Regions from separate parts of the Streptomyces sp. NPDC048473 genome, predicted to be linked through region 1. Evidence: riboswitches for the same ligand, from Rfam matches in the RefSeq annotation. Region 1 holds a riboswitch; each other region holds the start of a gene.

Region 1 (7,021 bases):
CGGTCGACGTCCTCGGTGGGTGCGGGGCACCGCAACCAGTCGTTGCGGATGCTGGGACCAGGACTCACCGGCACGGCCGAGGGCCCCGGCGCGGCGGGGCGGGGCGGTCAGGCCGGCGGCTGAAGGTTGCTGGTGGTGACCCGCACATGGTCGACGACGAGTTGCTGCGGGAAGGAGGTGCTGCCGTCGGGGTCGCCCGGCCAGTAGCCGCCGACCGCGAGGTTGAGGATCAGGAAGAAGGGCTTGTTGAACACCCACGTGTTGCCGCCGAGATCGGCGGGTGTGCGGCGCTGATAGACGTTGCCGTCCACCGACCAGGTCACCGAGTCGGGGGCCCAGTCGACGGCGAAGGTGTGGAAGTCATCGGCGAACGTCTGCCCGCCCGGCAGGGTGTACGCGGCACCGATCCCCCCGGAGCCGGAGTAACCGGGGCCGTGCAACGTGCCGTGGACCGTGGACGGTTCGAAGCCGACGTTCTCCATGACGTCGATCTCGCCCGAATTGGGCCAGCCGACCTGACCGATGTCGTCGCCCAGCATCCAGAAGGCGGGCCACATGCCCTGACCGCGCGGCACCTTCATCCGGGCCTCGACGTGTCCGTATGTCTGGGTGAACTTTCCGGATGTGTTCATCCGTGCTGAGGTGTACTCGCAAGTTCCGTACCAGCACTGGTAGTTGTTCGGATTCTCCCTGCGTGCGGTGATGACGAGGTGGCCCTGGCCGTCGAGTGCGGCGTTGTTGTTCCCTGCCGTGTAGTACTGCCGTTCGTGGTTGTTGACGTTGTCGCCGGTCTCGATCTGCCACTTGCCGCCGTCGACGCCGGAGCCCGCGGGGCCGTCGAAATCGTCGGTGAACGTCGCTGCCGCCGCTGTGGCCCGCGGTTCGGGCAGAGGCACCCCGGCCGCGAGACCGGAGGAGGCCGAGACGAGGGCGAGCGCGGAGAGTGCGGACACCAGGAGGCGTCGCGTGAGGTGGGGGGAGGTCATGGGGGGTCCTTCCCGTGCGGGATGGCATGTGTCGTCATGTATATGACAAGCACTCGCCGTGGGGGAGCGGGGAGAGGGTTTGGTTCTGTATGCGATTTAAGAAGTGAACCAACACCGTGTCAAGACTCTGGTACGGACCATACTTCTTGCATCCACCCGGCGATTGGGCGGCCGGGACGGGCGCCCGCGCGGACACCCGTCCCGGCCGCGGCGCGATCAGTGCGCGGTTGTCGTACCGGGCAGAGCTGCCCGCACCTCGGCGGCCGCCGAGACCAGGTTCTCCAGCGAGGTGCGGACTTCCGGCCAGCCCCGGGTCTTCAGACCGCAGTCGGGATTGACCCACAGCCGTTCGGCGGGAATCGCTTCGAGCCCCTTACGCAGCAGAGCCGCCGCCTCGTCGGCGCTCGGTACCCGTGGGGAGTGGATGTCGTACACGCCGGGACCGACCTCCCGCGGGTAGCCCGCCGAGGCCAGCTCGTCGGCCACCTGCATATGGGAGCGCGCCGCCTCCAGGCTGATCACATCGGCATCCAGGTCGTCGATGGCCCTGAGGATGTCCCCGAACTCCGCGTAGCACATATGCGTATGAATCTGGGTCCGGGGGCGTACGCCACTGGTGGCCAGCCGGAACGACTCGGTGGCCCAGGCCAGATACCCGGCGCGATCGACGGCCCGCAGTGGCAGCGTCTCGCGCAGCGCGGGTTCGTCCACCTGGATGACCGAACTGCCCGCCGTCTCAAGGTCGTTCACCTCGTCCCGCAGTGCGAGGGCGACCTGGCGCGCGGTCTCGCCGAGCGGCTGGTCGTCTCGGACGAAGGACCAGGCGAGCATGGTGACAGGACCGGTCAGCATGCCCTTGACCGGACGGGCGGTGAGCGACTGCGCGTACGCCGTCCAGCGCACCGTCATCGGCTCCGGGCGGGAGATGTCCCCGGCCAGGATCGGCGGCCGGACATACCGGGTGCCGTACGACTGGACCCAGCCGTGCCGGGTGGCGAGGTAGCCGGTGAGCTGTTCGGCGAAGTACTGCACCATGTCGTTGCGTTCGGGTTCGCCGTGCACCAGCACATCGAGGCCCGCCGTCTCCTGGAACGCGAGCACCTCCTGGATCTCTGCCTCGATGCGCTTGTCGTACGTGACGGTGTCGATGCGTCCGGCCCGCAGATCTGCGCGTGCGGTGCGCAGCTGGGTCGTCTGCGGGAACGAACCGATCGTGGTCGTGGGCAGCAACGGAAGCCGCAGACGCTCGCGTTGGGCCACTGCCCGCTGGGGATACGACGCTTCGCGGCGCCCGTCGGACTCCGTGACGGCCGCGGCCCGTGCCCGGACCGCCGGGTCATGGGTGATCGCCGAACCGGCCCGCGAGGCCAGATCGGCACGGTTCGCGGCGAGTTCGGCGGCGATCGCGTCCGTACCCTGTGCGAGGCCCCGAGCCAGGGTGGCGATCTCGACGGACTTCTGCCGGGCGAAGGACAGCCAGCGCGCCACCTGCGGGTCGATGTCACGCTCGGCGGTCGCGTCGAGGGGGACGTGCAGCAGGGAGCAGGAGGCCGCCACATCGACGCGGCCGGCGAGGCCGAGCAGGGTGCCGAGCGTGGTGAGAGACTGCTGGTAGTCGTTGATCCATACGTTGCGCCCGTCGACGACCCCGGCGACCAGCCGCCTGCCCGGCAGACCGCCGACCGCGGCGAGATCCCGCAGATTGGCGGCTGCCGGACCGGTGAAGTCGAGCGCGAGCCCGTCGACCGGCGCCTTCGCCAGCACGGCGAGGGCCTCACCGAGCCGGTCGAAGTAGGAGGCGACGAGGAGCTTGGGCCGGTCGGCGAGCGCACCCAGGTCGCGGTAGGCGCGCGCGGCGGCGTTCAGCTCCGCCGGAGTGCGGTCCTGCACCAGGGCGGGCTCGTCGAGCTGCACCCACCGGGCACCGGCCGCATGCAGATCGGCCAGCACCTCGGCGTACACCGGCAGCAGCCGGTCGAGCAGCGTCAGCGGCTCGAAGTCGGCGGCGACGCCCGGAGCGGGCTTGGCCAGCAGCAGATAGGTCACCGGACCGACGAGCACCGGCCGAGGGCTGAGCCCGAGCGCCAGCGCTTCCTCGAACTCCGCGACCTGCTTGGTGGAATCGGCGGCGAAAACGGTGTCGGGGCCGAGCTCCGGCACCAGGTAGTGGTAGTTCGTGTCGAACCACTTGGTCATTTCGAGCGGCGCCACGTCCTGCGTACCGCGCGCCATCGCGAAATAGCCGTCCAGCCCGTCGGTTTCGACGGCTTCGCGATGCCTGACCGGTACGGCACCGACCATCACGCTGGTGTCCAGCACATGGTCGTAGTACGAGAAGTCGCCGGTCGGGACCTCGTGGATGCCGTCGTCGGCGAGCCGGCGCCAGTTGGCGCGGCGGAGGTCTGCGGCGGTCTCCCGGAGTGCGGCTGCGGTGACGCGGCCCTTCCAGTACCCCTCGACGGCCTTCTTCAGCTCCCGGTCGCCCCCTTGGCGGGGATAGCCGTACACGGTGGCCCGGGTTGCCGCGGCTGCGGACTTGCTGGTCACGGAACTCTCCTTCGCGAGCGTGTGTCCTGATACGACCCCGGGACGTATCGAAGGCGCGAAGGGATGACGGACCGGGCGGAACCGCAACGCCGTACCGGCGCGCATGCCCTGCCCGATATGTACGCCGACCCGCCCACGAGGTCACCGAGATCACCGTGTGCGTCCGACGCGCACGGGCAGTGGCAGGTCTTCGGACTCGCGGGCACATCTCGTGTACGAGACACCTACTGGCCGTCGCTTCCCGAACCCGTATCGGGTCCAGTGCTTGATGACGGCGGTCGTTCCCACTCACCGCTGCGGGGCAGTCCCGGATTCCCACCGGGTTCCCTCTTGCGACGCGCCTGTCTGGCGGACAGGGCGAACCAGCTGCACCACCACAGTAGGCGCTGACCGGCGGCGGCGGCACCTCAGTTGTTCATGCAGTGTGGGCCACGGGAGTACGTCAGTCCCCCGGAGCGGGGGACAGCGGCTGCCCACAGCGCAGGTTCCACCGCCCGGACCGGCCGCTGAGCCCGGTCAGTGTCAGCGGGGCGACGTCCAGCCGCCAGAATGCCTCCGTCGGCAGAGCGAGCGCCCGTACGATCACCGCCCGCACCACCGCAGGCTCGACGACCCCCAGCACACGGCCGCCCTCCTCGCCGTACAGGGACTCCACGGACTCCAGCCAGCGGCCGGCCCGGGCGCAGAACTCCAGCAACGATTCGCCGCCGTGCGGAGCCGCCGAAGGATCGGTCATCCAGGCCGAAACCGCCTCCGGCTCACTCCCGCTCACCTCCGCCAGCCGCTGCCCGCTCCACCGGCCCATGTCCCAGCCACGGAGCGTGAGTTCGGGCTCTGCACGCAACCCCAACACGTCGGCGGTCCCCGCGCACCGCTCGGACGGCCCGCACATATACCGGTCCGCCGCGGGCACCGCCGCCGCAGCGGCCCGGGCCCACCGAGCCCCGACCGCGTCGAGCGGCGCATCGCCGTCGAAGCGGGCCTCGCGCAGCGCGGCGTTGAGCGCTGGTGAGATCAACATCACCTGTACCGTCATGACCGGGTCAACTCCCTGAACTATGGCCCCTCCAGTGCGCCCACCATGGCATCCGGGCGTTCCGGCCCCGCCGACGGCACCATGGCCGCGCCCGCTCCCAGGCGGTATGGTCGCGACGAACATGACGAAGGTGTGACGGAAGTCCGGTGAGAATCCGGCACGGTCGCGCCACTGTGAACCCGTACCCGTACGGGAAGTCAGACCCGGCACCTTCGTCTCAGGCACCACGATCGGGACGCGTGTTCCCTCAGGAGGTTCTGTCATGGCACAGATTGCTGCCCCCGCCACCGCCGTACCGGCGATCACCCCCATCTCCCTGAAGGCCATTGCCCCTTGGGCGGTCTTCTTCGGCATCCTCATGCTCGTACTGCTGTACTTCGTCGGTGCCGAGCAGGGCGCCACCGCGGTCATCTCCGGCGAAGGTGTCCACGAGTGGGTCCACGACGGCCGCCACCTCCTCGGTTTCCCCTGCCACTGACGTACCGTCCGATCCAGGGGAAATCCTCATGAACTCCATATCTGTCAGAGCTCTGCTCGTCCGCGGCATGCTGGCCGGCCTCGCCGCGGGCGCGCTCGCTCTGGTCGTCGCCTACTTCCTCGGCGAGTCCCGGGTGGACGCGGCCATCGCTCTCGAAGAGGCGCACAGCCATGACCACGGCGGCGGCGAGGAACTCGTCAGCCGTACCATGCAGTCCACCGCCGGCCTTGCCACCGGTGTGCTCGTCTTCGGCGTGGCGATCGGCGGCATCGCCGCGCTCGTCTTCTGTTACGCCCTCGGCCGGATCGGCAGATTCGGCCCGCGGGCCACGGCCGCCCTGATCGCGGGCGCGGCCCTGCTGACGGTGTACATCGTGCCGTTCCTGAAGTACCCGGCCAACCCGCCGGCCGTCGGCAACCCCGACACCATCGGCCAACGCACCGCCCTGTTCTTCCTGATGGTCGCCCTCAGCGTGCTGTTGGCCGTCGCCGCCGTCATCCTCGGCAAGCGGCTGGCTCCCCGCCTGGGCACCTGGAACGCGACGATCGCCGCATCCGCCGCCTACGTCCTCGTGATCGGGCTCGCGTACGCGTTCCTGCCCTCGTTCAACGAGGTCGGAAAGGACTTCCCGGCCGGCCTGCTGTGGGAGTTCCGCCTGGCCACGCTCGCCGTGCAGGCCACTCTCTGGATCACCTTCGGCCTCGTCTTCGGCTGGCTGACGGAACGGCTTCTCGTGCCGAGGGCCGACTCCGTCAGGACCGGAAACGGCGCGGCGAACCGGGCAGCCACCGCGGCCGGCTGACCGACGCACCGCTGCCCAACAGAAGACATCGGAACCCGCCGGGAGCTTCCCGGCGGGTTCCGTCGTCCTGCCCTGCGCAGTCCCGCCCGGAGGGATGAGCGGCTGCGGGCTCTCTACTCCTCGGCCTGCCGGCTCCAGTCGATCCGGTAGTGCTTCAGCAGCGCGTCCTCCTTCACCAGGCGCATGCCGACGGCTGTCATGACGTGCTGGGAGGCGAGGTTGTCCAGGTCGGTGTCGCCGTGCACGCAGCTCACACCCTGGTCGCGGGCGAACAGGAGCAGTGCGCGCAGCGCCTCGGTGGCGTAACCCATTCCCTGCGCCGAGGGCACGAGGCCGTAGCCGATCGTGACGTGCCCGTTCTCGTCCGGAGCGCCATGGAATCCCAGGCCGCCGATCACCTCTCCGTCCTCGCGGCGGCGTATTTCGTACGAACCGAAGGGGCTGGGATCACCTGTCGTCGCGCATGTGCCGAGGAAGCGCTCGGCCGCGGCCATCTCGCCGGGGGACGGGTATCCGGGCGCCCAGTGGGCACCGTCTCCCGGCTTGCCCGCCATCACCTGCAAGGCATCGGAGGCGCGCATCAGGCGGAGGAGGAGGCGGGGAGTCTCAAGGTCGGTCATGACCGACCGAAGTATCACGCGGGGCGGGTGGAAGGCATCCGGATTGTCCGACGGGAGCGTCCGAAGCGGGGCGGGGACTCTGGTGGGGCCCTGCTGAGGCCTTGCAGGGCCCGGGGTAGCGCTGAACGTAGCGCTGTTACGCGAGAAAGGTAGCATCGATACTGCGTTGGTGTTAGCGTTGCTCTCGTCCGGTTACGGAATCCACCGGCCCACCTGAAACAGGGAGCACCGTCATGAGCGAGCAGAAAACCACCACGTGCCGGGTGGCGATCGTCACCGGAGGATCCCGGGGCATCGGCCGCGAGAGCGCCGAGCGACTGGCGTCCGAGGGATTCGCCGTCGTCATCAATTACGCGGGCAACCAGGCCGAGGCCGAGTCGGCGGTTGCGGCGATCACCGCGGCGGGCGGGCAGGCCATCGCCTTCCGCGCCGACGTGGCCGACGAGGTCGCGGTCTCGGCACTCTTCGACACGGCCGAGGAGACCTTCGGCGGAGTCGACGTGGTCGTGCACGCGGCCGGCGTCATGACGCTGGCGCCGCTGGTCGACACCG
Region 2 (7,021 bases), on a different contig from region 1:
TTCTCGTGTCCGAATTCCGTGCACGCACCCTCCACATTTCACCCGATTGACCTAACGCGAAGATGGTGTGCGCACCGCCGTGACGGGCTGCCACCGACGAAGCGCCGAGCATGTGGCGGCCGGCCTCCACGGGCGGGGAGGTTGCAGCGTCCATCCGGGTGAGGCGCGATGGAAATCGGACGCGCCTTCCCTGATGGACCCAGCCACAGGACGCGCCCGGGCGAGGAGGAATCGGTCATGGGAGCCGCTGACGGCTTCACGGATTCCGGAGAGCTCGACGGCCTGACGGTGTACGACACCGCGGGCGAGAAGATCGGCAGTGTGGGGCGGGTGTATGTCGACGACAACACCGGCCGCCCGGACTGGATCACGGTGAAGACCGGCCTGTTCGGTATGAAGGAAAGTTTCGTGCCTCTTGCCGGAGCCCGTCGAGTGGGCTCCGACCTGCACATCTCGCATCCGAAGGACCGCGTCAAGGAAGCCCCCCGGGTGGACGCGGACGCGCATCTGTCCGTGGCGGAGGAGGAGGAGCTCTACCGCCACTACGGCCTCGCCGGGAACACCACCGCCAGGCTCGGCGGCCAGGCGGGCACGTAACCACAACGGCGTCCGGGACCGGCACCACGGCCATGGGCGCGGCCGGGGCCGCTGGAACCGGGGCCATGGGCGCGGCGGGCACCGGACGCACCACCGGGACCGACCAGCCGGCCATGGCCGGCACCTCCGGCTCCGGTACGGGCACTTCCCGCACCACATCGCGCACGACCGGCATGACCGGCACCGGAGCTGGGAGGGGCTCACGGCAGCTGCCACTACGGCCGCATCTGCCCCACTGGTCCCATCGGCGGCCGCAGCTTCCGCTACGGCCGCTCCGGCAGGAAGCGCACCGAGGGCCTCCCGTCCGGTCCGTCCGGAGTGACTCGCGCCCTGACCCGGTAGACGTCGGCGATCAGTGCCTCGGTGATCACTTCCGTCGGGGACCCGGCGGCCACCACCCGCCCCTCCCTCATGACCACGATCCGATCGCAGAACATCGCGGCCAGATTGAGGTCGTGCAGAGCGATCACACCGGTGAGTGGCAGCGAGGTGATCAGCGACAGCAGTTCCAGCTGGTGCTGGATGTCGAGATGGTTCGTCGGCTCGTCGAGCAGCAGCTCACGCGGCTGCTGGGCCAGTGCGCGCGCGATCTGGACGCGTTGGCGCTCGCCTCCGGAGAGGGTGTGCCAGGACTGGTCGCCGCGATCGGCGAGACCGGTCCGCTCCAGGGCCTCGCGCACCGCGTCGTCGTCCGCCCGGCCTGGCGCCGACCAGGCCCTGCGGTGCGGGATGCGCCCGAGGCGCACCACGTCCAGGACGCTCAACTCGACCTGGGTGACGGCATGCTGGTCGACCACGGCGACCCGCTGGGCCACGGTCCGGCGGCCGATCTCGTCGAGCCGTCGGCCGTCGAGGGTGACCACACCCGTCTCCGGGGCGAGGACTCCTGCAAGCACCCGCAAGAGGGTCGACTTGCCTGAGCCGTTCGGCCCGATCAGCCCGACGGTGGCGCCGGGCGGCGGGGCGAGATGGACCCCGTCGAGGATGAGTCGGCCGCCGGCCTCCCGGCTGACCCGCTCGGCACGCAGCCCCTCGGTGGCTCCACCCGTCATGTGATCCTCCGGGTGCGGTACAGGACCAGGACGAACGCGGGCACGCCGATGAGTGCGGTGACGACACCCACCGGCACCTCCTGCGGGTCGAGGACCGTCCTGGCGAGGGTGTCGACCCAGACCAGGAACACCGCCCCGGCCAGGGCGGTGACCGGCAGCAGCCGCCGGTGCCCGGAGCCGGCGAGCGCACGGGCGGCGTGCGGCAGGACCAGACCGACGAAGCCGATGGCCCCGGCGGAGCTGACGAGCGCGGCGGTCAGCAGCGCGGTCGTGCAGAGCAGCACGATCCGGGTGCGCGCGACATGGACGCCGAGGGTGGCCGCGGCGTCCTGGCCGAAAGCGAAGGCGTCGAGCGTACGGGCGTGGCCGAGGCAGATCAGCAGCGTCACGAGGAGAACGGCGGAGCAGATCCACACATCGGTCCAGCCGACCCCGCTGAGCGAGCCGAGCAGCCAGAACAGCACCCCGCGGGTCTGCTCGGCGTCGGCGGAGGTCATCACGACGAAGGAGGTGAGCGCGGAGAACAGCTGCATGGCCGCGACACCGGAAAGGACGACCCGGTCGGTCGTGCCGCCCAGGGTGTGGCTCAGCAGCAGGACAAGGGCGAACGAGCAGAGCGCGCCGATGAACGCGCCGGTCGAGATCGACACCGCTCCCCCGCCGACGCCGAGGACGACGACCACAACGGCGCCGGTCGACGCACCGGAGGAGACGCCGAGGACGAACGGGTCGGCGAGCGGGTTGCGGAGCAGGGACTGCATGACGGTTCCGCATACCGCGAGCCCGGCGCCGCACACCGCGGCGAGCAGGGTGCGCGGCATGCGCAGGTTCCAGATGATGCCGTCCCGGATCGGGGTGAGGCGTGAGTGGCCCCAGCCGAGGTGGGAGGCCACCGTGGACCAGACGTCGGCGACGGAGATGCGGGCGGGGCCGATGGTGACGGCGACCGCGACGGACAGCACGAGCAGCGCGACGCCGAAGACCCATAGGGCCCCACCGGGCAGCTTCCGTACACCCGTTCCGCCGCGCACGGTCGATTCCGAAGCCCGCGGCACATCCACCGCCGTGGCCCGTTCGGTGTCCGTCACCCCGCGAGCCCGAACGCGCGCAGCCCGGCGGCGACGCGTTCCACACCCTCGACCGTCCGGATGGACGGGTTCATGGCCTGGCCGCTCAGCAGGACGTACCGCTTGTGCCTGACGGCGTCCATGTTCTTCGTGACGGGGTTGGACTCCAGGAATTCGATCTTCTTCGCGGCGCTCTCGGCGGTCTGTGCCTTACGGGTCAGGTCGCCGATGACCAGGACGTCGGGGTTGCGGTCGGCGACGGTCTCCCAGCTGATCTGGGGCCATTCCTCACGGGTGTCGTCGAAGACGTTCTTCGCTCCGAGTTCTCCGGTGATGATGCCGGGTGCTCCGCAGCAGCCGGCCAGGTACGGGGCCTTGGAGTCGGAGAACCAGTAGAGGAGGGTGGCGTCGGAGGCGTCGACACCCTCGGTCGCCTTCTTCACCCGGGCCCGCAGCTGCGCCACGAGCGTGTCGCCGCGCTTCTGCACGCCGAACACCCTGGCCAGGTCGCGCACTTCGTCGTAGACGCTGTCCATGGTCAGTGGCGCGGTACGGGCTCCGTCGCCGCCGCCGCTGTTGTCCTTGCCGGTGCAGTCGGCGGGCGAGACATAGGTGGGGACGCCGAGTTCCTCGAACTGTTCGCGGGGTGCGACGCCGCCCTTGGCCAGGGTCGACTCGAACGACGCGCTGATGAAGTCGGGTTCCTGGTCGAGGACCTTCTCCGACGACGGCCGGTTGTCCGCGATTCTGGGAACCTCGGCGTTGGCCTTCTCCAGGCCCTTCATCACCGGGTCGGTCCAGGTCGCGGTGGCGGCCAGCCGGTCGGCGAGGCCGAGGGAGAGCAGGATCTCCGTCGATCCCTGGTCGACCGAGACGGCGTGGTGCGGTGCGGCTTCGACGGTGACGGTGCGTCCGCAGTTCTTCAGCGTCACCGGGTATCCGTCGGCGGAGTCGGACTTCGCGGCGGATTTGCCGGTTCCGCCCCCGCAGGCGGTCAGCAGGATCAGTCCCGCCGAGAGCAGGGCCATGGCGCGGACAGGGCTGGCTATGGACGGCACGGAGTCCCTCTGCGTCTTGGGACTCATGCGCGGAGCCCGTTGTACGGAGCCCTGCGCCCAGTACCGGGTCGCAGGTGCCAGCAGGTCTTCGGACTCGGGTTCCTACGGACGGGACGCCTTCCCAGGACACCCGAGGGTGGTCCCAGTGGCCGTGGCCCCGCCCGTCCCCCTCACCGCTGCGCGTCAGTTCCGGATTCTCACCGGATTCCCTGACCCCTACGTGGAGTTTGACTGGCCCCGGCAAGTTATCACGAGCCTCTGCGCAGCTCATGGGCGGTGTGGCCGGTGGTACGCCGGGCTGTGCTCCCGTCGCACCACCCGCCTGATGCCTACGGACGCTGAAGAGCGATCACGGCGTTGTGTCCGCCGAAGCCGAAGGAGTGGCTGACGGCGCGCCGGATGGGCTGCCGCAGCGGTCGCTCGGTGACGCAGTTGATGTCGAACTCGGGCGCCGGGGCGTCCAGGTTGGCGATCGGCGGTACGACGCCGCGTTGGAGCGTCAGGACGGTCAGTCCGGCCTCGATCGCTCCGGCCGCCCCCATGCAGTGCCCGAGTACGCCCTTCGGGGCGGTGACGGGCGGCCGGTGCGGGTAGACCCGGCTGATGAGGGCGGCCTCGGTGGCGTCGTTGACCGGTGTCGCCGTGCCGTGTGCGTTGACGTGCTCGACGTCCTCGGCCGCCCAGCCCGCGTCGCGCAGCGCGGCCTCGACCGCCGTCTGGGCGACCGCGCCGGACGGGTGCGGGCTGGTGGGGTGGTGGGCGTCGGTGGTGGCGCCGGTGCCCGCGAGCAGTGCCCGCGGCGCGGCGCCCCGGGCGTCGGCGTCGTCCGCCCGTTCCAGGATCATGACGGCGGCGCCCTCGCCCATGACCAGCCCGGCACGGTCGGCCGCGAAGGGCCGGCACCGCCTGGCCGGGTCGCCGTCCGCCCGGGCCGCGGCTCCGGACCGGGCGAACCCGGTCATGGCGACCGGGTAGACGATCGATTCGGTGGCTCCGGCGATCGCGATGTCGCACTGCCCGGTGACCAGCAGATCGCGGGCGACGGACAGGGCGGTGGCGCCGGACGAGCAGGCGGTGCACGGTGCCAGGCTGGGACCGGTGGCCCGCAACTGGATGGCGATCTCGGCCGCGGGCATGTTCGGAATGGTGAGCAGGATGCCCGCCGGCGAGGTGGCTTCCGGTCCGTGCCGGTCGAGCACGACGGCCTGCTCGGTCAGTGCGGCGGAACCTCCGCTGCTGGTGCCGACGACCACCGCGACCCTGCTGCCGTCCCACTGCGCCGGGTCCAGTCCGGCGTCGGCGACCGCCTCCCGGGCGGCGAGAACGGCGAACTTGACGTATTTCCCCATCCGGAAGGACGTACGGCCGCCGATCGCGGCGTCCAGATCGATCCCGTCGACCGTGCAGGCGAAGTCGATCTCGCACCCTTCGAGTGCCGCGACGGTACGCACCGGCGAGACTCCGGCGCACACACCTTTCCAGGTGGATTCGGTGTCGTTGCCGACCGGGGTGATCATTCCCAGGCCTGTTACGGCAATCGCGGGCTTGTTCATCGGGCGTTGCTCGTCGGTGCCTCGCCGCCCATCAGCACCCCGCTGCCGGCTGTCACGTCGATGTACCGCGTGATGTCGGCCAGGGTGGCGTCCTTGGGGAGCTTGTCGAAGTCCCCGTCGCCGCCCAGCGTCTCCCTGATGAGGACGGCGAACTCGGCGACGGCGAGGGAGTCCATATCCAGGCTGCCCATCGTGGAATCCGGGCGGATCTCGGCGACGGGCACTTTGAAGGTGTGCGTCAGAACCTCGGTGATCTTGGGATGAATCGCACTCATGAGCTTCCTCTCCATCATTCGGTACGGCTGCCGGGGACGGCGGGGGCACCGTCCCGACGCCGAATCAACTGGGTGACGTGTCTCCAGTTACGCCTTGTGCCGAACCGATTCGCCACCGCCCTGCCGCGGTCGCGTGCACCACCTGGCCAGGACGGCTGCCGTACCCCAGAAGACCAGCAGCACAACGCGGACACCGAGGGCCCCGGCCACCTCCCGTACCCGCTGCGCCCAAACGACTGTTCCCGTCCCTGTCACGGCCCTCACCGCTCCCCCGGGGCCGTCGCCCGGTCCCCGTCCGACTGCCAGGCGGCCGCCGCATCGTCGTACGCATCGACGTAATCGGCCCCCGCGATGGGCCAGTCGGCGAGCAGTTCCTGGGGCAGCGCGAAGGAGTCGGCGAGGGCGGGCAGATGAGCGGCGACGGCGGTGATCAGCTGTTCCAGGACTTCCGGCAGTCCGTTGACCTGATCGGCTGTCAGATGCCCTGCGGCCAGCAGATCACCGCTGTTCCGGGCGATCCGGTCGAGTGCGAACAGCCGCTGCAGCTCGGCCAGTCGCTCACGGGCGGGCCCGTCCGGAAGACCGGCCACCGCGTCCGTGTACGCCTCGGCCGCCTGCCGGTGGGCATGGGCCTCGACGCCGAGAAGGGCGGGACCGGATGCGGCGTTCCACCGCTCCAGCGGGTCACCGTGCGGTGCGCTGGCCATCCGTTCCCTGGCCCGGCCGAACCAGATCTCCTCCAGCGCCGCCAGGAGCCTGCCGACGAACCGGGGGTCGGTGAGATCGCCGGATTCGCGGCCGAAAGGAGCGTCGTACGCGGCCGGTTCGGTGGAGAAGAGCATTTCCGCAGCCGCCTTGGCGTGGATGGCCAGGTTGTCGCCCTCGGCAGTGATGGCGCCTTCCACTCCGGTGAGGAGTTGGCTCATGCCGTTGTTCTCCAGGAGTGCCTGGGCACCGCACCGTTCACGGCATTCGACGATCACTGCCCTGGCCTGCCAGGTGATCCATCCCTTGGCGACGGCGACCAGCCGCTCCGCCTCCTCCGTGCCCGTACCCGAGCCGTCCTCCCGTCGCTCCCAGCGGTCCAGGGCCCTGCGGTGCAGGAGGCTCATCGCGAAGACGGTGGCCATGGCCCGGGCGAGCGGGCCGTGGTGGCTGCGGTGGTCGATCACCGGTACCCGGCGCGATCCGCGGGGCCCGGAAATGTACCGGTGGCCGCCGTAGCGGACGGCGACGGCGAGCGTTGCGCGCGCGGAGCCGACCGCGCAGGCGCTCATCGAGATCTTGCCGGAGGTGACGCGCCCGATCGACGCGAGGAGGCGACGCCTGCGGTTGCCGACGGCGCTGCTGAACTCGCCGTCGTCGCCGATCCGTCCGTGGTCCCCGCCGAGCAGCGCGTCGCGCCCGACGAAGACCTGG
Region 3 (7,021 bases), on a different contig from region 1:
TCGACCGGCGCCCACTCCGGGATCAGCGGGGTGGTGCCACCGGACTTGGCAGCGGCCGGGCCGGCCGCCTCGGCGGCGGGCTGGCCGACGGTGTACTTCTGCATGGCGTCGTTCTTCGGGGACCAGCCGGCCTCGGTGATGAGCGCGCCGTCGCTCTTCTCGGAGAGCGCGATCTTCAGGAACTCCTTGGCCAGCTCCTGCTTCTTGCTGCCTGCGGCAACGGCGAGGTTGGAGCCACCGAGGAAGACGCCCTCGGGCTTGTCGGCCGTCTCGCCGGGGATGGTGAAGAAGCCGATGTCGTCCTTGAGCTTCGGGTTGGCCTTGAGGGCGGTGCCGGCCTCGTAGCCCATCGCGATGATGGCGCCGGTCTTGCCCTTGGCGAAGACCTCGGCCTGCTGCGGGGTGGCCTCGTCCTTGTCCTTGGGGGCCTTGGAGTAGGACTGGTACTGCTTGTACACGTCCATGGCCTCGGCGACCTTCGGGTCGGCCAGGTTGGAGACGTACTTGTCGCCTTCCTTCTTGACCGGCGAGACGCCCTTGCCGACGAGCAGGCCGTCGAAGAAGTACCAGTTCTGGCCGGGCAGGTAGATCGGCTCGGCGTCGCCCTTCGCCTTGATGGCGTCGAACGCCTTGAAGAGGTCGGCGCGGGTCTTCGGCGTCTCGGTGATACCGGCGTCCTTGAAGACCTTCTTGTTGTACATGACGACGCGGTTGCCCACGTACCACGGCAGGGCGTACTGCTTGCCGTCGTAGACGGAGGGCTGGTTGACGCCGTCGGCCCAGGCGGAGCCGATCTCCTTCTTCAGGTCACCGAGGTCGGCGAGGCCACCGGTCTTGGCGTACGCCGGGGTCTGGGTGTTGCCGATCTCCAGGATGTCCGGCGGGTTGGACTCGGAGAGGGCCGTGGTGACCTTCTGCTGAATGCCGTTCCAGTCCTGGACTTCGATCTTCAGCTTGGCCTTGGTCTTCTTCTCGAACTCATCGGTGACCGTCTTGGTCCACCCGGGGGGGTTCGATCCGGACATCGTCCAGACGGTGAGCGTCTCGCCCTTGTAGCTGCCCGGGCCGGTCTTCTTACCGCTGTCGCTGCCGCCGTCGTCGGACCCACATGCCGCGAGGCCGATCATCATGCCCGCGACGCCGACCGCCGCGATGAGCTTGCGCTTCACGCCAAACCCTCCTCAGGGATACTGCAACCCCGCCCACCGCGAAGACATTCGACGAGTACTGCTGGGGCTGGACCTGGTCTTTAATGGTTTAGACCAGTACCGGGAGCTTGGCCTAGACCTTTAGGGGTGTCAAGGGTGTATAAGAAGTGCACTCGCGTCCGTTATAGGACCGACACCTAAGGGAGGGCGACGAGCCGTGACCGGACCGTGCCACCATGTGAGCCGCGACAGACGGAGGAGCCGGTGACGGCAGCAACGCAGCAGTCGGGAAGGCGGGCCATGGGTGCCGACGGGGGCAGTACGGAGAACGAGACGGGCGTGGCCACGCGGACGGCGCGCGTCCCGAAGTACTACCGGCTGAAGCGACATCTCCTCGACATGACGGACACCATGCCGCCGGGCACCCCCGTGCCGCCGGAGCGGACCCTGGCCGCCGAGTTCGACACCTCGCGCACGACCGTGCGCCAGGCGCTCCAGGAGCTGGTCGTCGAGGGCCGGCTGGAGCGCATCCAGGGCAAGGGCACCTTCGTCGCCAAGCCGAAGGTCTCCCAGGCCCTGCAGCTCACCTCGTACACCGAGGACATGCGCGCCCAAGGACTCGAACCGGCATCCCAGTTGCTGGACATCGGCTATGTCACGGCCGACGACACGCTCGCCGGGCTGCTCGACATCACGGCCGGCGGCCGAGTGCTGCGGATCGAGCGGCTGCGGCTCGCCAGCGGGGAGCCGATGGCGATCGAGACCACGCACCTTTCGGCCAAACGCTTTCCGGCGCTGCGCCGTTCGCTGGTGAAGTACACCTCGCTCTACACCGCCCTGGCGGAGGTGTACGACGTCCGGCTGGCCGAGGCCGAGGAGACCATCGAGACCTCGCTCGCCACCCCGCGCGAGGCCGGACTGCTCGGTACGGATGTGGGCCTGCCGATGCTGATGCTGTCCCGGCACTCGCTGGACGGGCGGGGCGAGCCGGTGGAGTGGGTGCGGTCGGTCTACCGGGGCGACCGGTATAAGTTCGTGGCGCGTCTGAAGCGGCCGACGGACTGATCCCGAGTGCGCCGGCCGACTGATTCCGGCCACCGCACCCGTACGCACAACCGTCGCGGCCCCCATGGAATCCACTACTCCACGGGGGCCGTTCGCGCATCTTGGTACAGACCAACTTCCGTACGTTTGACGGCATTCCGAACATTCGCGCCCGCTCGCGAGACCGTTGCCGGACCGCAATGCGGACAGGGGGTGACGGTGACCGGAAGCCTCCCCTAGATTTCGTGCGCATTACACCAGGTGATCAGCGAGGGGACGGAGTCGCCGCATGCCAGCAGACCCAGAAGGAAAACCACCCACCGTCACACCTGTACGGGTGGTCATCGCCCTCTGTCTCATCGCGCCGTTCGTGGCGATGCTCTGGGTGAGTTCGTACGCGAAGGTGGACCCCACCTTCATCGGTATTCCGTTCTTCTACTGGTACCAGATGCTCTGGGTGCTGATCTCCACCGCGCTCACGATGACCGCGTACAAGCTGTGGCAGCGTGACCAGCGCTCCCGCAAGGGGGGTGCGTCCGCATGAAGGACGGCGTGAACGGCGTCGCGCTCGGCGTCTTCATCTTCTTCTTCCTGGCCGTCACAGTCGTCGGCTTCATGGCCGCGCGCTGGCGGAAGGCCGAGAACGAGGCCAGCCTCGACGAATGGGGTCTGGGCGGACGGTCGTTCGGCACCTGGGTCACCTGGTTCCTGCTCGGCGGCGACCTGTACACCGCGTACACCTTCGTCGCCGTTCCCGCGGCGATCTACGCGGCGGGCGCGGCCGGCTTCTTCGCGGTGCCGTACACCATCCTCGTGTACCCGCTGATCTTCACCTTCCTGCCGCGGCTGTGGTCGGTCTCGCACAAGCACGGGTACGTGACCACCTCGGACTTCGTCCGCGGGCGCTTCGGCTCGAAGGGGCTTTCGCTGGCGGTCGCCGTCACGGGCATCCTCGCCACGATGCCGTACATCGCGCTCCAACTCGTCGGCATCCAGGCGGTGCTGGACGTGATGGGCGTCGGCGGCGGCGAGAACACCCACTGGTTCGTCAAGGACCTGCCGCTGCTGATCGCGTTCGCGGTGCTCGCCGCGTACACCTACTCGTCCGGTCTGCGGGCGCCGGCACTGATCGCGTTCGTCAAGGACGGGCTGATCTACCTGGTCATCGCGGTGGCGATCATCTACATCCCGATCAAGCTCGGCGGCTTCGACGACATCTTCGCCAAGGCCGGCGAGGCGTTCTCGCAGAAGAATCCGGCCACGGGCGCACCGCGCGGCGCGCTCGCGCCGGGTGAGGCGGGCCAATGGGGCTACGCCACCCTGGCGTTGGGCTCGGCACTGGCGCTGTTCATGTATCCGCACTCGATCACGGCGACGCTCTCCAGCCGCAGCCGCAATGTGATCCGGCGCAACACCACGATCCTGCCGCTGTACTCGCTGATGCTGGGTCTGCTGGCACTGCTCGGCTTCATGGCGATCGCCGCCGGGATCAAGGTGGACAACGGGCAGTTGGCCATCCCGCAGCTGTTCGAGAACATGTTCCCGGACTGGTTCGCGGGCGTCGCATTCGCCGCCATCGGCATCGGCGCGCTGGTGCCCGCCGCGATCATGTCGATCGCCGCGGCGAACCTCTTCACCCGCAACATCTACAAGGACTTCCTGAAGCCGGACGCGACCCCGGAGCAGGAGACCAAGGTCTCCAAGCTGGTGTCGCTGCTGGTGAAGGTCGGCGCGCTCGCCTTCGTCCTCACCATGGACAAGACGGTCGCGATCAACTTCCAGCTGCTCGGCGGGATCTGGATCCTCCAGACGATGCCGGCCCTGGTCGGCGGCCTGTTCACCCGCTGGTTCCACCGCTGGGCGCTGCTCGCGGGCTGGGCGGCCGGCATGGTGTATGGGACGGCGGCCGCGTACGGGGTCGCCAGCCCGACCCAGGCGCACTTCGGCGGGTCGTCCAAGGAGATCCCCGGCATCGGTGAGATCGGTTACATCGGTCTGACCGCGTTCGTGCTGAACGTGGTGGTGACGGTGGTGCTCACCTTCGTCCTGAACGCCGTGAAGGCACCCGCCGGGATCGACGAGACCTCCCCGGCCGACTACACGGCCGACGCGGGCGACCCGGGCGTCCGGGCGGAGCTCCCGCCGGCCACGGCGGGGGCACCGGGCGGCGGCCACTGACGGCCGCTCCCAAGACCGCTCCCACGGCCGGATGGCGGCCCGTCGAGCCCTTCTCACCGGGGCGCGACGGGCCGTTCGTCTGCTCCGATAGGGGATCGCACGGCTTGTCCCGCCGGCTCGGCTTCCGTTGCGCGACACAACATGTGGGGGCTGCCTCATCGGGCGGCCCCCACATGTATGCTCGTGCTCGCTGTCGCCGCAGGGGAATCCGGTGCGAATCCGGAACTGTCCCGCAACGGTGTGTTCGGTGTGCTTTTGCGCACCCGGGAGTCCGAAGACCTGCCGACAGTGCGTCCGGCTCGACCGAACCGGATGCCAGACGTCCGGGCCTCGCGGAGGGCCGGTGGACGCCGTGCGCAGCGCCGCCCTTCCCCGGGCATCGCCCTGCCCGGCTCCCCGCTCCCGCCGGCCCCGAGCCGAGCGAGGGATAGCCCCAGTGACCATCGCGCCAGCCGATCCGGTTTCAGTGGCCGATTCAGCCGAGTCCACGCACGCCACGACCGACGGGCCCGGGACCGCACTGCTGCGGACCCTGACCGACCTCACCGTCGATCTGCCCGACACCGACCCCGGTCGCGTCGCCGCCGCCGCGCTGCGCGGCCGTAACGCCCGGTCGGACGAGGCCGAGCTGCGCTCGCTGGCCACGGAGGCCGCCGCGGGGCTGATCTCCGAGGACCCCGCCTACTCCCGGCTCGCGGCCAGGCTGCTGACCCGCATCATCGCGGACGAGGCGGCCGGCCAGGGCGCGGTCTCCTTCTCCGCCTCGGTCGCCGTCGGGCACCGCGAGGGCCTGATCGCGGACCGTACCGCCGAGTTCGTCGCGCTGCACGCGGCCGCCCTCGACACGCTGGTGGAGCGTTCGCTCGCCGACCGCGCCGACGACCGCTTCGGTTACTTCGGGCTGCGGACCCTGCACAGCCGCTATCTGCTGCGCCACCCGCTCACCCGCCAGGTCATCGAGACGCCCCAGCACTTCATGCTGCGCGTCGCGGCCGGGCTCGCCGAGGACGACTCGAAGCGCGCCCTGGACGAAGTCGCGGCGCTGTACGGCCTGATGAGCCGGCTCGACTATCTGCCGTCCTCGCCGACTCTGTTCAACTCCGGCACCCGGCACCCGCAGATGTCCTCCTGCTATCTGCTGGACTCCCCGCTCGACGAGCTCGACTCGATCTACGACCGCTACCACCAGGTGGCGCGGCTCTCGAAGCACGCGGGCGGCATCGGGCTCTCGTACTCCCGCATCCGAGCCCGCGGTTCGCTGATCCGTGGCACCAACGGGCACTCCAACGGCATCGTGCCGTTCCTGAAGACGCTCGACGCCTCCGTCGCCGCCGTCAACCAGGGCGGCCGGCGCAAGGGCGCCGCCGCCGTCTACCTGGAGACCTGGCACGCGGACATCGAGGAGTTCCTGGAGCTGCGCGACAACACGGGTGAGGACCAGCGGCGTACGCACAACCTCAACCTGGCGCACTGGATCCCGGACGAGTTCATGCGCCGGGTCGACGCGGACGGCGACTGGTCGCTGTTCTCGCCCGCCGATGTGCCCGAGCTGGTCGACCTGTGGGGCGACGAGTTCGACGCCGCGTACCGGAACGCCGAGGCCAAGGGGCTGGCCCGCAAGTCGATGCCGGCCCGTGAGCTGTACGGCCGGATGATGCGTACCCTCGCGCAGACCGGTCAGGGCTGGATGACGTTCAAGGACGCCTCCAACCGGACCGCGAACCAGACCGCCGAGCCGGGCCGCGTCGTCCACTCGTCGAATCTGTGCACCGAGATCCTCGAAGTCACCGATGACGGCGAGACGGCGGTCTGCAACCTGGGTTCGGTCAACCTCGGCGCGTTCGTCGCCGACGGGACCATCGACTGGGAGCGGCTGGACGCCACCGTCCGCACTGCCGTGACCTTCCTCGACCGGGTCGTCGACATCAACTTCTACCCGACCGAGCAGGCCGGCCGCTCCAACGCGAAGTGGCGCCCCGTCGGCCTGGGTGCCATGGGTCTCCAGGACGTCTTCTTCCAGCTGCGGCTGCCGTTCGACTCCCCCGAGGCCCGCGCGCTCTCCACGAAGATCTCCGAGCGGATCATGCTCGCGGCGTACGAGGCGTCCTGCGAGCTCGCCGAGCGCTCCGGCCCGCTGCCCGCCTGGTCCCAGACGCGTGCCGCGCGCGGTGTGCTGCACCCCGACCACTACGACACCGAGCTGAACTGGCCGGAGCGCTGGGACGCGCTGCGCGCCCGGATCGCGAAGACCGGGATGCGCAACTCGCTGCTGCTCGCCATCGCGCCGACGGCGACGATCGCCTCGATCGCGGGCGTGTACGAGTGCATCGAGCCGCAGGTCTCCAACCTCTTCAAGCGCGAGACGCTCAGCGGTGAGTTCCTCCAGGTCAACGCGTATCTGGTGGATGAGCTGAAGCAGCTCGGCGTGTGGGACGCGCGGACCCGTGAGGCGCTGCGCGAGGCGAGCGGTTCCGTGCAGGGCTTCGCCTGGATCCCGGAGGATGTGCGGGCGCTGTACCGCACGGCGTGGGAGATCCCGCAGCGCGGTCTGATCGACATGGCGGCGGCCCGTACGCCGTTCCTCGACCAGAGCCAGTCGCTGAACCTGTTCCTGGAGACGCCGACGATCGGCAAGCTCTCCTCGATGTACG

The links. Region 1 has a riboswitch for cobalamin ahead of metE (5-methyltetrahydropteroyltriglutamate--homocysteine S-methyltransferase). Riboswitches for the same ligand answer to the same signal wherever they lie in the genome.
Region 2: another riboswitch for cobalamin. It lies ahead of ACGFU7_RS32350 (ABC transporter substrate-binding protein); the one in region 1 lies ahead of metE (5-methyltetrahydropteroyltriglutamate--homocysteine S-methyltransferase).
Region 3: another riboswitch for cobalamin. It lies ahead of ACGFU7_RS12090 (ribonucleoside-diphosphate reductase subunit alpha); the one in region 1 lies ahead of metE (5-methyltetrahydropteroyltriglutamate--homocysteine S-methyltransferase).

The regions. Positions count from the first base shown of each region.
Region 1 covers NZ_JBICXE010000023.1:99,638-106,658, forward strand. Annotated here, with positions in the region: partial or broken gene ACGFU7_RS30290 (family 16 glycosylhydrolase) at 126-986, opposite strand; gene metE (5-methyltetrahydropteroyltriglutamate--homocysteine S-methyltransferase) at 1,203-3,533, opposite strand; cobalamin riboswitch at 3,697-3,915, opposite strand; gene ACGFU7_RS30300 (histidine phosphatase family protein) at 3,976-4,569, opposite strand; adenosylcobalamin (AdoCbl) riboswitch at 4,680-4,828, shown strand; gene ACGFU7_RS30305 (CbtB-domain containing protein) at 4,832-5,047, shown strand; gene ACGFU7_RS30310 (CbtA family protein) at 5,076-5,849, shown strand; gene ACGFU7_RS30315 (GNAT family N-acetyltransferase) at 5,963-6,469, opposite strand; gene ACGFU7_RS30320 (SDR family oxidoreductase) at 6,703-7,021, shown strand, end outside.
Region 2 covers NZ_JBICXE010000026.1:85,677-92,697, forward strand. Annotated here, with positions in the region: partial or broken gene ACGFU7_RS32335 (PRC-barrel domain-containing protein) at 238-791, shown strand; gene ACGFU7_RS32340 (ABC transporter ATP-binding protein) at 861-1,649, opposite strand; gene ACGFU7_RS32345 (FecCD family ABC transporter permease) at 1,646-2,680, opposite strand; gene ACGFU7_RS32350 (ABC transporter substrate-binding protein) at 2,734-3,801, opposite strand; cobalamin riboswitch at 3,836-4,025, opposite strand; gene ACGFU7_RS32355 (beta-ketoacyl-[acyl-carrier-protein] synthase family protein) at 4,104-5,327, opposite strand; gene ACGFU7_RS32360 (acyl carrier protein) at 5,324-5,602, opposite strand; gene ACGFU7_RS32365 (acyl-CoA dehydrogenase) at 5,863-7,021, opposite strand, start outside.
Region 3 covers NZ_JBICXE010000005.1:351,127-358,147, forward strand. Annotated here, with positions in the region: gene ACGFU7_RS12070 (extracellular solute-binding protein) at 1-1,169, opposite strand, end outside; gene ACGFU7_RS12075 (GntR family transcriptional regulator) at 1,449-2,213, shown strand; gene ACGFU7_RS12080 (DUF3311 domain-containing protein) at 2,482-2,736, shown strand; gene mctP (monocarboxylate uptake permease MctP) at 2,733-4,370, shown strand; cobalamin riboswitch at 4,535-4,672, shown strand; gene ACGFU7_RS12090 (ribonucleoside-diphosphate reductase subunit alpha) at 4,807-7,021, shown strand, end outside.